DNA from 3 places in the Shewanella sp. SM87 genome. Region 3 is predicted to be linked to each of the others. Evidence: predicted binding sites of a transcription regulator. Region 3 holds the regulator's gene; each other region holds the start of a gene.
What was found. The regulator sigma-54, encoded in region 3, starts transcription at its own class of promoters, with help from an activator protein. The targets are predictions, from matches to a motif close to GTTGGCACGNNNNTNGNNT.

Region 1 (4,568 bases), on a different contig from region 3:
GCGAACGTTGAGCGTGAGAAGCATCTTGAGACGTTTGAATACGTTGAGACGCTTGAATACGTTGAGACATAGTAACCTCCTGTCTGTGGCAAGATTGCCGAAATTGACGGCGCCCTTGTTGTCTACATGAACAATAGTGTCTTAAAGACATTATTGTGTAAAGTTGATTTTTAGACTATTTCAAACGGAGCAACCTGAAATGTTATGCTTAAATGGCATATAGTGTCTTTTAGACACTATTAGTGGGAAAGACAACTAAGAAGCTACAATATGGGTATCAAGTGATACAAGAACCGGAGACATTAAGGCAAAATCAGTAATTAAACAGCCTTTACTGATTCAAAGTCACCATGAATAAGGCATAAGCAGTCGCCGTTACTCATATTGAGCAAGGCGAATATCTTGCTTAAATCCATATTCACTGTGATCAACATTCTAAATTTCTTAAGAAGCGATACGATGCGGTATTGGGTTTCAAGCGGTATAAATTAGCAGGACGACCACGTTCGGTGCGCTTTAATCCCGTATCGATCAATAAATCAGCCTGTTCAACCCGCCGACGAAAAGATTTACCTTGGATAGGCTTGCCCAGTAAAACCTCATGTACATGCTGCAATTCTGGCAAGGTAAAAGGTTCAGACAGTGCAAATCCTGGCACTAAAGAATATAAGGCTTTTTGTGTTAAGCGTTCCCGCGCTTGCTCGATTAACTGCAAATGATCAAACGCCAAGGGCATCTGCAACACATCCGCTAATGGCCACCACTTAACATCACTCACTGAATCAATCTGAATTTGGCAAGCTTGATAACTCATCAAGGCGGTATAACACACAGTCACCGACCAGCCTCTGACATCGCGACGACTATTACCCACAGTGCAAAGCTGCTCAATATAAGGTGGCACTACTGCGGTTTTCTCATGCAGTTTACGTAATACAGTTTGCTCAAGGGATTGATCGCAATTTTCATCGATAAACCCTCCAGGTAATCCCCATAAACCTAAAAATGGATGATTTGAGCGTTGTACTAAGAGTACTTTAAGTTGCTGATCGTGATAGGTAAACAATACGGCATCCACTGTCAGTAGCTGAGCCTTAAAAACCTTAGGATTGTAATTGGCGAGATATTCCGCTTCAGTCATTGATATTCCCCATCGTTCCAAATCATCAGCTTAACTTAGCATTACACAGCTTCAAACATATTATGTCTTAGTGTCACTAAGTCAATGATCTGAGGCACAGGATTAGCCACTTTGGCCAAATTTACGCTGATAACGCGGCAACATGGTCTCGTTCCCCAATAATCCGCCTTGATGCAAATACATCACATGACCTGGTTCACTACGTTGTAAATAATCTTCAAGCACAATAAAACCTAAGGGATCGTAGAGTAATTCAAACTGCACGCCTGAGGCGCAGACCCGCTGCCACATGGCATAAAATTCGGGGTAAAGTTTACCAAAATGATATTTCTTGCCGACATTAACAATCTGTGGATGCTCACTGGTATTGGAATTAAGTAAGGAAAATTGCAAGCGCAAATAATCATCGCCACCGACAACAGCACAAGTCACGACGCGAATATCCGTTTGCTGACGGATAAAATACTGATTTAAAAATAACGCAGTCGTTCCCGTCCCCGATGGTAAAAACACCGTTAAATCAACCAATCCATTCGCATTCGCAAACAGTACTATCTCTTGCGCCAATCTATTAACCCCGTATTCGGCGTAAGCACAGCGACCACCCTCTGGGATAAAAAGCGCCGTCGGCTCATTCACGAGTACTTGAGCCTCGATATAATCTGGGCAACTCAGTCGCACATCGCCCACTTGCGCAGTAGGGTCAGGCCTAGCATTAAGATTTGACAAAACGTGAGGCTCAGATTGCGACTGAGTGCACGCCTGCTTTTGTGCTATTAACACACTTAAATCGATAATATTAGCGCCATTCGCTAAAGCGGCAGCGTAATTGCCCGTAGGATGTTTAACCACTTGACTGGCAATATGATCTACATAAAAATCACATTGCCAGCCTTTCATCTTCGCTAATGTTGACAATGAATACAGTGAGTTAGCCAATGGCGAGCCGTGACCTATCACCTTGCTGATGCCTGCAAATTCATGATCTAAAAAATAGCCGAATTTGCGAGCTTTATTGCCACTAAACGCCGGATGCAGTAAATCATCACGTTTTAGGAATATGTCTCTGCCAGCAAAGGCAAATGTATCGACAGGGGAATTTGCAAACATCAAGCTACTCAAACGATTAAATTCTCTGGTTTTTAAACCAGTTAAGGGAAGGCTAGTGTAACTCCGCCCTTCCTGTTACGCCCTTAAGAAATTATCAATTTGGCGAAAAACTAGTGAAAATGACACATGAATCTCGAATACATATAATTAACCAATTGATTATGAACAATTTAAATAGTTGGCATAGTTATCGCTTAGACATTGACATATATTCAATTTATCGAAGCTAACGATAAAGGCTAACAGGGTAAACATAAGGAGCTTTCAATGGCTGTATTACGCTTAATATTCAACATAGCTTGGTTTGTACTCGGCGGATTTGTGATGGGACTCGCTTGGTGGCTCGCAGGTATCCTGTGTTTTATCAGTATCATTGGTATTCCCTTCGGCCGCGCCTGTTTTGTTATCGGCGAAATGACCTTTTGGCCCTTCGGCCAAGAACAAATGAACCGTCGCCACTTAACTGGACGTGAAGACTTGGGCACAGGTGCATTAGGCATGGTAGGAAATATCATTTGGTTCTTACTGTTTGGGATCTGGTTAGCCATAGGGCATTTGGTCCACGCCTTAGCTTGTTTTGTGACGATTATCGGTATTCCCTTTGGGATACAACATCTTAAGTTAGCTTTAATCAGCCTCACACCGATAGGCCAAACCGTAGTGGCTAAAGCTTAATAAGACAATGTGTTAACTGCGCTATTCACTCTCGATTATTTGGTTTCAAGAGTGGATAGCGCTTTGTCATCCCATACAGCAAATATCGCTTCGTTTAAGGCTATTTCTTCCTCCAATAAATCGTTGCAATCATATTGAGTATTGGCAGGCTCACTATCCACAGAAAACTGCACTTGCGGCTTAGTCGCCCCCACAATTTCCAACAGATAATGCGCCAGTTTTGCGGGTGTATCTATAGCGGCATCGTGACCACAATACGCGAGTACAATCAAATCGGTGTAAAAATGCCGTGCTAACGCCTTACTCGATGCCATACTCACCAGCGCATCACGGTCACCGCAGAGCACAGTTATCGGTACTTCCACTGTCAATGGACATTGGTATTGAAAAGCCGCCCAAAGTTGTCGCCATACATTACGTCTACTTGGTGTGGTATCGCGGCGAAACTCACTCCACTTGACAATTAACTCTCGGTCTCGCCGATGACGAAAACTGGTTAAACGCACTATAGTCGACTCGATTGGATGTAAAGCGTTACCCCGAGCACGCATGAAAAAAGCCTTCAATGCATTCAGCGGATTAAATCTTTGATACCAATACGATAAATTCGCCGCACTGCTGTTTAATACAAAGGCATGCCTTATCTGCCAAGGTCGCTGGCATGCCATTTCCAACGCCAACATACCGCCCATAGACAAGCCGAGGAGATAAATAGTCTCCCCTTCCTGTACCTGCTCATCTAATTGCTGCCACACGGCATGGGCATAATCAGCAATCTTAAGCGGACTTAATTCGTGGGATAGCGTCCCATTGCCCGGAAGATCCGGTGTCAGCACTCGCAATCCCTTTTGTCGCAGACGCTGATCGAAACCATTCCAATGGCGCTGATCACGCATTAATCCCCTTAATAACACCCAAGTTGTCATGACTGAGACTCCCGATACCAATAATGCCGCGCACGCTCTGTCAGCTCAGTCAAACGTTCAGGTGTTAACTGCTCTAACGATTGGGCATAGGCCGCTTCCATCATAAATTGCATGAGTACTGTATGCCTGCGTAAAATCCTATGGTGACGATGTGTTTTTTGTGGATTAAAAAAGCCAGCAAAATTAAATATTTGTCTAGGATTCTTCTTTATCCATGCCCAAGATCCCATCTCTAATGTCAAAGGTAAAAATGGCACCTGAGCAGAAGGATCAGCCACTTGGTGCTGGCGATAGAGATAATCCCAAATATCACCATGAGTGCGATAAAACTGGCTCTGCGGCGCCAACCGATAATGGCCGTGATGGGGATAACTCTGTTCAAATAATTGTTTTAGATGAAAAATATAATTGGCATTTTCGAAGGCGGTACGGGTATGGGCGTAGGGGAACCAGATATGATCACTCAAGCCAAATCCCGAGTGGGCATCGAGCGAAATCAAACTTGTGCTGCGACTCAACAGTTGTTGTACATAGGCAACTAAACCCGCAGTTTCCAGCTCCATTCCCCCAATACCGCGATACCAGGGCAGCCGTGACGATATACGCTGTCCTCCCACCATAAAGGACACTTTTTCACGGGATTCTATCGGAGCGTTACGCATCAAATCCACTTGATTACCATTGCCCCGCGTTCCCATGAATAACCCAACAGGATT
Region 2 (4,568 bases), on a different contig from region 3:
TTGAGGACGTATTTTGTCTCGGTGATAACGATGTGCTTATTGGTGCCAGTATCGGTGTGGCTTTTTATAATGAAGCGGCTTCGAACAGTTCTGAGCTGATGAAATGTGCCGATATTGCTATGTATCGCGCTAAAAAAATGGGCCGAAACCAGATTCAGTTTTACTCAGAAGCTTTAGATAAAGAGGTGCGTTACCGTAATCATATCGAGTCGAGTTTGCGTACTGCCTTAAAAAGAAATGAATTTAAGGTTCATTATCAAGCGCAAGTGAATGCGAAAACCCATCAGCTGGTGGGGATGGAAGCCCTTATCCGATGGCAGCATCCTGTGGATGGTATTATCGCCCCAGATCAGTTTTTACCCATAGCCGAAGAGATCGGATTAATGGAGGACATTGATGACTGGGTACTTGAGCAAGCCTGTACACAGGCATTGAGTTGGCTAACCCAATTACAGCCAACAGGGAAAGAATTCACCATTGCCGTTAACCTGTCTGCATCGCAAATTGGAAATGAGAACCTGTTTGATAAAATAGCGAGTACGCTGACTAAGACAGGACTTCCTGCTGTAGCATTAGAGCTTGAAATTACTGAAAATTGCCTTATTGAAGATCCCCATGAACATGCCAAAATGCTCGATAGAATCGCCGAGTTAGGGGTGCGTTTTGCCCTCGATGATTTTGGGACGGGTTTTTCGTCCTTAGAACATATCAAATTGTTTCCCATTAGCGTGCTGAAAATCGATAAAAGCTTTGTCGCTTCCTATGATAAGGATGATAAAGACACTCGTTTGCTCGCTGCATTACTTAACTTCGCCCATGGGTTTAATGTCATATCAGTAGCTGAGGGCGTTGAAACAATTGAGCAGGCTGAGTTTTGTACTTCTCGCCATTGTACTGTATTACAAGGTTATTTATTTTCTCGTCCCTTAGATGCAACGGAGTTTGAGGCTAAGTATATTTTGCCGCTGTTAATTTAAACGAGTTCCGAATGTGATAGGTCTTGAAGTATTTCATTAGCATAATGATTTCGTCTGGTGAGGAATATTTTCTTGCTTTACACTGAGCAATAGACAAATATCAGCCCCTTTTTCTGTCGCTGTGCTTTTGGTGCCGCAGAACGGTTTATTCACTCATGCTTAAGTTGGTCACTCAGCAATGAAAATAGGTATTTTATCCCAATTCCCCCAGTTGTATTCAACACAACGCTTAGTCGCGGCTTGCCAAAGTCGTGGACATGAAGCGGTCGTGATCAATACGCTGAATTGCTACATGAATATTAATTCTATTAAACCTAGCATTCATTATGAAGGTACTGAATTAGTTGGGTTTGATGCCATCATTCCGCGTATTCATGCTAGCGTGACTTTTTATGGTTGTGCCGTTGTACGTCAGTTTGAAATGATGGGTGTATATGCCGCGAATGATTCAATCTCCATTGCGCGTTCGCGGGACAAATTGCGGGCACTGCAACTACTTTCCCGCAAAGGGATTGGCATGCCAGTGACGGGTTTTGCCAATAAGCCAAATGATATCCCAGATCTCATCAATATGGTGGGCGGCGCTCCGTTAGTCATTAAATTACTCGAAGGCACTCAAGGGATTGGTGTCGTACTCGCTGAAACTAAAACGGCTGCTGAGAGCGTGATTGAAGCATTCTTGGGGCTCAAAGCGAATATCTTAGTACAGGAATACATTAAAGAATCCAATGGTAGTGATATTCGTTGTTTTGTTGTCGGTGACAAGGTTGTTGCTTCGATGAAGCGACAAGGACCTGAGGGTGATTTTCGCTCCAATCTGCATTTGGGCGGCTGTGGTGAGGTGGTTAAAATCACTGCAGTGGAACGTAAGATGGCTATTGCCGCTGTGAAGGCGATGGGATTGGTTGTCGCGGGAGTAGATATTTTACGTTCTAACCGTGGTCCACTGATCCTTGAGGTTAATTCGGCGCCTGGCATTGAAGGGATTGAGCAAACAACAGGGATTTCAGTGACTGAGCCCATTGTTGAGTATATCGAGAAAATGGTTGCGGCCCGTAAAACGAACAGGTCAATTATTGCCTAGTAGGTGATTGTGATAAAACGACGCCACTTTTTAAGGTGGCGTTTTGTTATGCTTAGAGCCTATAGATCAAAACTGTAGGAATATCCGAGTACTAGTTTGGCATCATCATCGGTGAGATCGGTATCTGAGACCATAAATGACACTGTGCCTATGCTGGTATCTGCACTGAGAGTCACGTTATAGTCGGCATAATTATCTTCGCCAAACCAAGATTGGACGACATCACCGTTTGAGTAACCATAGTGCACTGATAAACTCAGCTTTTCAGTGAGAGGAACGGATACCGTCGCGGCAAGATAACTGAGATCTTTATTATCTAAAGGATCGGCGGCCAGATCGTCACCGGCATTGATGACTTGGGAGTAAGCAAGTTCGAGCCATTTCCACGTGACAGCAGCATGGAGCTCACCAAAATCAATACTGCCTGGCGCGTCTGGATAGGCGTAGTAGAGATAGCCAAAGTCGTAGCTGATGTCTTCGGTAATACTGCCGCCATAACCCGCATATAGATCAAGCTCGTAGCTAGTATCATCACCAAAATCCACATTCGATGCCCAAGTTCCCGCATAAAATCCAGAATCGTGGCTGTAGTCAAGGCCACCTTGGATTGCGACCGCATCTTTAGTTTGGGTCGCACCGCGCCATAGATAATTAGAGGTACCGCCAATGTTGCCTGATACGGCTGCAAAGGCGTTGCCTGCCAGTAACATTCCCGTCGATAAGGCCAAAACGCTGTACAGTGATTTCTTCATGCTCATCCCCTCGATTGACTTATTTATCGATTCACCATTGGCACACTCAAAGTCAGCTGTGTTCATTAGTGCATCTTGGTTTTTTTCTAAGGAAGGATTTGCTAATCACATGCCACTATTACAATGCCATGTAAAACAAGGTATTAGAACTTGCAATGTTAATGAAATGTTTTTATTTGCCAGTTTGTGGGGCAGAGGCGCACTTTTGTTGTGCAAAAAATATTCAGTGCTTCACTGGGATTGGGCAAAAAAAACGCCTCACAATGGAGGCGTTGTATTGAATTTTATAACTTAGTTTACGCTGTCACGTAGGGTTTTACCCGCTTTAAACTTAGGCACTGTCGCTTCAGCAATTTGAATTTCTTTACCCGTTTGTGGGTTACGGCCAGTGCGAGCGGCACGAGTCGCTGTTTCAAAAGAACCGAAACCTACGATGGAGATTTTGTCACCATTTTTCATTGATTCGGTAATAGCTGCTTCAAAAGACTTCAATGCGCGTGCTGCTTCTACTTTCGTTAGATCGGCATTTTCTGCAATTTTGGCGATTAGTTCAGTTTTGTTCATTTTTATTGTCTCTTCTTTCCGTAGATTTATTTGAAATAAGCGTGCCTAACATGCCATAAGGTTTAGCACTTGGAAAGCCTTTTGCGTCTAGCGTGCAGCAGGATGTTCAGTAAAGCGCAGAATATTTACTCAGTTCGTGACTTAAGTTTTATTCTGGTTTTATTCTTCTAACAGTTGATAGAGTAATTTTTTAACAAGTTTGGGTTCAAAGGGTTTGTCACATAAGGCATTTACACCCGCTTGGGATACATTGCTGAGGTGGGTATCGTTGGCTTCGGAAGACACCATCAAGATGGGAATGTGTGATTGTTGGCTTTCATTGCGGATAAATTGTGTCAAAGCTAGCCCATCTACACTCGGCATATTGTAATCAGTGATCACTAAGTCGAACATATTGTGTTTCATTAACGCTATGGCTTGCGCGCCATCCTCGGCCTCGGTAATCAGCTTCATCCCTAAGTTACCAATCGTACGTTTAATGACGTTTCTTGCCATACGGCTATCATCGACCACTAATACACGCACATCTTGTACATCGAAATTACTCAGGTCGAGTTCATCGTGGCTGAGTAAATCAATCGTGGCATTCAATGCTGTACCTAAATGGTCGGCACTGAAGGGTTTAGGTAGAATCGCTACTACACCCGATTGGCGGAATATTTCAAGTTGCTCACGGCGGCACTCACTCGAGACCAGCATAAATTGGATATCTTTGCAGTCAGCGTTGGCCCTTAAGTAGCCCAAGAGATCGATGGCAGTGCCATCATCGAAATGCATGGCGCTCGCAATAAGGTCAGGTTTATGGCGAGCAATAATATCTTTAGCCGCTTCTATGTTTTCTGCGGTTTGAATGCTGAGAATGCCTTCTTGTTGTAAGCGCTGAATAATAATTCGACGCTGTGTCTCTGAAGGTTCTACCAAAAGAATGGAAAGTTCGCTGGGCGATAAATGGCTCATAGTTTACTTCAAGTTAAGAGTCGTAAGTATTTTACTGGGTCGCTAAGCTACGCTATTGATAACAGCTTAGCAACAAAGTCCATTACTGAGTTTGGCGGGTCAAATAGTGTCTCGTGACCTTAGAAAATGCGATCCAATACTGCACGAGTAAAATAACAATAATGCTCACTGTGAGTGGCAACATAGGAATGTTGTGGCCAGAAACAACCACTTTTACATCCTCAGGGGTAATGC
Region 3 (4,568 bases):
GTGAAGAGCGATAAGGGACATATCTTTATCGACGATGATGATTTAACCGCAGATCCTATGCATCTACGTGCCCGCAAAGGCATAGGTTACTTACCGCAAGAAGCCAGTATCTTTCGTAAGCTAACTGTTCATGACAACATCATGGCCGTACTGCAAACTCGTAAAGAACTTAAAAACGAAGAACGAGAAGAAGAACTAGAACATCTGCTCGAAGAGTTTCATATCACCCACATCCGTGACAGCCAAGGCATGTCATTGTCGGGTGGCGAACGTCGTCGCGTCGAAATTGCGCGGGCTTTAGCCGCTAATCCTAAGTTCATTTTGCTCGATGAACCGTTTGCCGGCGTCGATCCTATTTCGGTTATCGACATCAAGAAGATTATCGAACAACTCAAAAGTCGCGGCCTTGGCGTACTGATCACAGACCATAATGTCCGCGAGACATTAGATGTATGTGAACATGCTTATATTGTGAGTCACGGAAACCTGATTGCCGAAGGAACTCCAGCAGAGATCTTAGACAATCAGCAAGTTAGGGCTGTGTACTTAGGTGAACAATTCAGGCTATAGTTAATCGAGCGAAGCCAATGGAGGCAATTTACACCGCCATTGGGCTTCACTCAAAATGATAATAAGCGACCTCATCCAACAATAATAACGTAGGGATCAGCGGTAACATGAAAGCGTCACTCCAGCTCAAACTGGGTCAACAGTTAACCATGACGCCACAACTACAACAGGCTATACGTCTGTTGCAACTGTCGTCATTAGAACTGCAGCAAGAGATCCAGCAAGCATTAGATTCTAATCCCCTTCTCGAGCTGGAAGAGGATCAATTCGACGCCACTAAAACCCCTGTAAACCAAACGCTATCCGATACGGATTTCAGTGAATCTAGCACTCTGCCACCAGAAAAAGACAGCTCCACCATAGACACGGCAGAGTCGCTAACCAAAGAATCCATGCCCGATGAGCTCCCCATGGACACCACATGGGATGAAGTGTTTACCGCCTCCCCAAACTCAGGCCCCGGCGGCAGTCGTGAAGACGATATGCCCTTCCAAGGCGAGACCAGTGAAGGTTTGTACGAACACTTAGAATGGCAAAAAAACCTCACGCCGTTTTCTGAAACCGATTTAGCCATTGCCACCGCCATTATTGATGCCATCGACGATCAGGGCTATCTCACCCAAAGCACTGAAGAAATTCTCGAAGCCATGGGTAATCCTGAAGTTGAGCTTGACGAAGTCGAAGCCGTACTCAAGCGCATTCAGCATTTTGATCCCATAGGCGTTGCTGCACGCGATTTAAGTGAATGCCTGCTGATCCAACTGTCGCATTTCGCCGCTGATACTCCCAACCTAGAAAACGCCCGCATGCTGATCAAAGATCATTTAGATCTGATCGCCGCCCGTGATTTTAGGTTATTGATGCGTAAGACTAAATTAAAAGAAGATGAATTAAGGGATGGTATAGCACTCATCCAAACCCTCAATCCTCGCCCAGGTTTGTTGATCACGCCCAATAATGACGAATACGTTATCCCAGATGTGTCTGTGTCGAAGAAAAATGGCCGCTGGGTCGTTGAGCTTAATCCTGACTGCATGCCCAAAATCAATGTAAATCAACATTATGCTTCTATGGCACGCAGCACAAAAAACCAAGCCGATAGCCAATTTATTCGCGGCCATCTGCAAGAGGCTAAATGGTTTATTAAGAGTCTAGAAAGCCGTAACGACACTTTGCTTAAAGTTGCTAATTGCATAGTGCAATATCAGCAAGGTTTCTTTGAGTACGGTGAAGAAGCCATGAAGCCTATGGTGCTTAACGATATTGCCGAAGCGGTAGAAATGCATGAGTCCACCATCTCACGGGTCACAACTCAAAAATACATGCATACCCCTAAGGGACTTTTTGAACTAAAATACTTCTTCTCTAGCCACGTCGGTACTGACGATGGTGGTGAGTGCTCATCCACAGCAATCAGAGCCTTTATAAAGAAACTGGTGGCAGCGGAAAACCAGAAAAAACCATTAAGCGATAGCAAGATGGCACAACTTCTGGCAGAACAAGGGATCAACGTAGCCCGCAGAACCATTGCGAAGTACCGAGAGGCTATGCTTATTCCACCTTCTAATCAGCGTAAAAGTTTATAACCTACAGTGGATATCGGAGGACGTTTCTATGCAAATAAACCTAAGTGGACACCATGTCGAAATTACCGAATCGTTACGTGCATATGTAGAAGAAAAGTTTTCAAAACTTGAACGCCATTTCGAACAGATCAATAATGTGCACGTTGTGCTCAATGTTGAGAAAATGCAACAAATTGCTGAAGCGAGAATAAACCTCATAGGTGGTGAAGTTTTTGCTACTTCAGAGCATGCTGACATGTATGCCGCTATAGACGCCCTGATTGACAAGCTTGACCGTCAGGTTATTAAACACAAAGAGAAGTTAACAAAACACTAATAATGGAACTTTGTACCATACTGCGGCCGGAGTGCACTACCTGCGCCACTCCGGGCAGCAAGAAAAAGGTACTGGAACTCATCAGCGACTTAGTCGCTGCCCAGTACCCGACCCTCTCATCTCAAGAGATATTCGAAAGCCTAGTGGCGCGCGAAAAGATGGGGAGCACAGGTATAGGTAACGGCATCGCCATTCCACATGGTCGACTAGCCGATATAGATCAGCCCATTGCCATACTAATTAAGTGTGAAGAGCCGATAGCATTTGATGCTATCGATAAGCAACCTGTTGATATTTTATTTGCACTACTGGTGCCTGCAGACCAATGTCAGCAGCACTTAAGTACCTTGTCTTGCATGGCCGAAAAGCTGAGCGACAAGCAAATATTAAAGCAATTACGCAAGACGCATGATGAAACGGAACTCTATCAGGTAATCACTGGATGAAACTGGTCATAGTGTCGGGCCGCTCAGGCTCAGGCAAATCTGTCGCCCTTAGGGTACTCGAAGATCTCGGCTATTATTGTGTCGATAACCTTCCCTTGCCATTGATTGGCAGTTTGCTTGAGCAACTCAAAGGCAGTAACGATCTCGTCGCCATCAGTGTCGACGTGCGTAACATGCCTGAGCAGGATAAGGTCTTAGTGAAACAACTCGCTAGCCTACCTCCAGATACTGAGTTAACGAGCTTCTTCCTTAACTCCAGCGATAAAATTCTGCTCAAGCGTTACAGCGAAACCCGCCGTTTGCATCCTTTGTCGAAGAGCCGAGTCTCTTTGCAAGAAGCGATAAAGCTGGAGGGAAAACTGCTCGAGCCTATGTCAAAACTGGTCGATCACTACATAGATACGTCGAATTTGAATATCTATGATTTAAGCGACCAAGTCAGACAAATTCTCCTTGGTAGTGTCGATAAAGAACTCGTGATCAACTTCGAGTCCTTTGGCTTTAAGCACGGAATGCCCACCGAAGCCGACTTTATGTTCGATGTGCGCTTCCTGCCCAATCCCCACTGGGAGTTGGCACTGCGACCATTGACTGGTTTAGATGAACCCGTAGCTGAGTTCTTAAATCGCCAACCACTGGTCAATAAGTTCATCTGGCAAATCGAAAATTTACTGGAGACTTGGCTGCCGCACCTCGAGCGTAACAATCGCAGTTATTTAACTGTGGCCATTGGCTGCACAGGTGGACAGCACAGATCGGTTTACGTCGCAGAGCAATTGGCAAAACGCTTTAGTAACGGTAAACATAAAGTTTATGCCCGTCATCGAGAGCTCAATAATGCCAAAGCTTGAACGTCAGATAACTATCTGTAATAAGCTCGGTTTACATGCCCGTGCCGCCACTAAGTTGGTGGTACTGGCTTCCGAGTTTGATGCGACCATCACCTTAATCCAAGGCGATAAACAAGCATCGGCCGCCAGTGTACTTGGCTTACTGATGCTTGAAACTGGTATGGGTAAAACCATTAAGCTGATCGCCGAAGGCCCAGATGCAGAGCCGGCTCTCGATGCCATTTGTGCCTTAATCGACGCTAAGTTTGACGAAGCCTGTTAGTTTCACTTCACACTAAGCACTTCATCGTTAGTTTCACTTCATGTCTAGTTTAAAAAACTTGCCATTCACACATGGCAAAACATTTGTCGCTCGACGATACAAGCCACTGGCGATTACACTAGCGGTCATTGCGCTGGCGCTGGCCTTAACCTTACCTTAGCCGTCTTAATCTATGTCATCGACTGACGCTTAGTCACCGCTAAATCCTAGCCCAACACTAAGATCTCAAACCAATTTGCCGCACAATGGAGGACAAATGCCCGTAGATAATGCAGAAAACGATCACACCGGACATAGTCTTGACCAGTTAAACCAAGCGCTTAGCAGCGGCATGTTCGTACACGTGCGTAATATGCTGCAAAAAATGGCCGCCTCAGATATCGCGCTGATCTTAGAATCATCACCGCCAAGTGCCAGACAAGTATTGTGGCAGCTCATCGATCAGGAACAAATAGGCGACATACTCGATGAGTTGAGTGAAGAACTCAAAGACCCACTTATCCGCAGCATGAGCCCTGAGCGAGTCGCGAAAGCGAC

Region 1: the regulator sigma-54 is predicted to act here: its motif matches at 2,429-2,447, upstream of L5M11_RS05255 (YccF domain-containing protein).
Region 2: the regulator sigma-54 is predicted to act here: its motif matches at 2,912-2,930, upstream of L5M11_RS10795 (TorF family putative porin).

Annotation. Positions count from the first base shown of each region.
Region 1 is NZ_JAKKSC010000005.1:1,217-5,784, reverse strand. Features, by position in the region: gene prs (ribose-phosphate diphosphokinase) at 1-70, opposite strand, end outside; gene L5M11_RS05265 (NUDIX hydrolase) at 428-1,141, opposite strand; gene L5M11_RS05260 (pyridoxal-phosphate dependent enzyme) at 1,244-2,251, opposite strand; gene L5M11_RS05255 (YccF domain-containing protein) at 2,519-2,926, shown strand; gene L5M11_RS05250 (alpha/beta fold hydrolase) at 2,962-3,852, opposite strand; gene L5M11_RS05245 (M14 family metallopeptidase) at 3,849-4,568, opposite strand, start outside.
Region 2 is NZ_JAKKSC010000011.1:33,322-37,889, forward strand. Features, by position in the region: gene L5M11_RS10785 (putative bifunctional diguanylate cyclase/phosphodiesterase) at 1-977, shown strand, start outside; gene rimK (30S ribosomal protein S6--L-glutamate ligase) at 1,156-2,061, shown strand; gene L5M11_RS10795 (TorF family putative porin) at 2,121-2,813, opposite strand; gene L5M11_RS10800 (HU family DNA-binding protein) at 3,105-3,377, opposite strand; gene L5M11_RS10805 (response regulator) at 3,537-4,334, opposite strand; gene L5M11_RS10810 (hypothetical protein) at 4,417-4,568, opposite strand, start outside.
Region 3 is NZ_JAKKSC010000006.1:123,747-128,314, forward strand. Features, by position in the region: gene lptB (LPS export ABC transporter ATP-binding protein) at 1-570, shown strand, start outside; gene L5M11_RS06890 (RNA polymerase factor sigma-54) at 678-2,156, shown strand; gene hpf (ribosome hibernation promoting factor) at 2,185-2,472, shown strand; gene ptsN (PTS IIA-like nitrogen regulatory protein PtsN) at 2,475-2,918, shown strand; gene rapZ (RNase adapter RapZ) at 2,915-3,769, shown strand; gene L5M11_RS06910 (HPr family phosphocarrier protein) at 3,756-4,031, shown strand; gene mgtE (magnesium transporter) at 4,288-4,568, shown strand, end outside.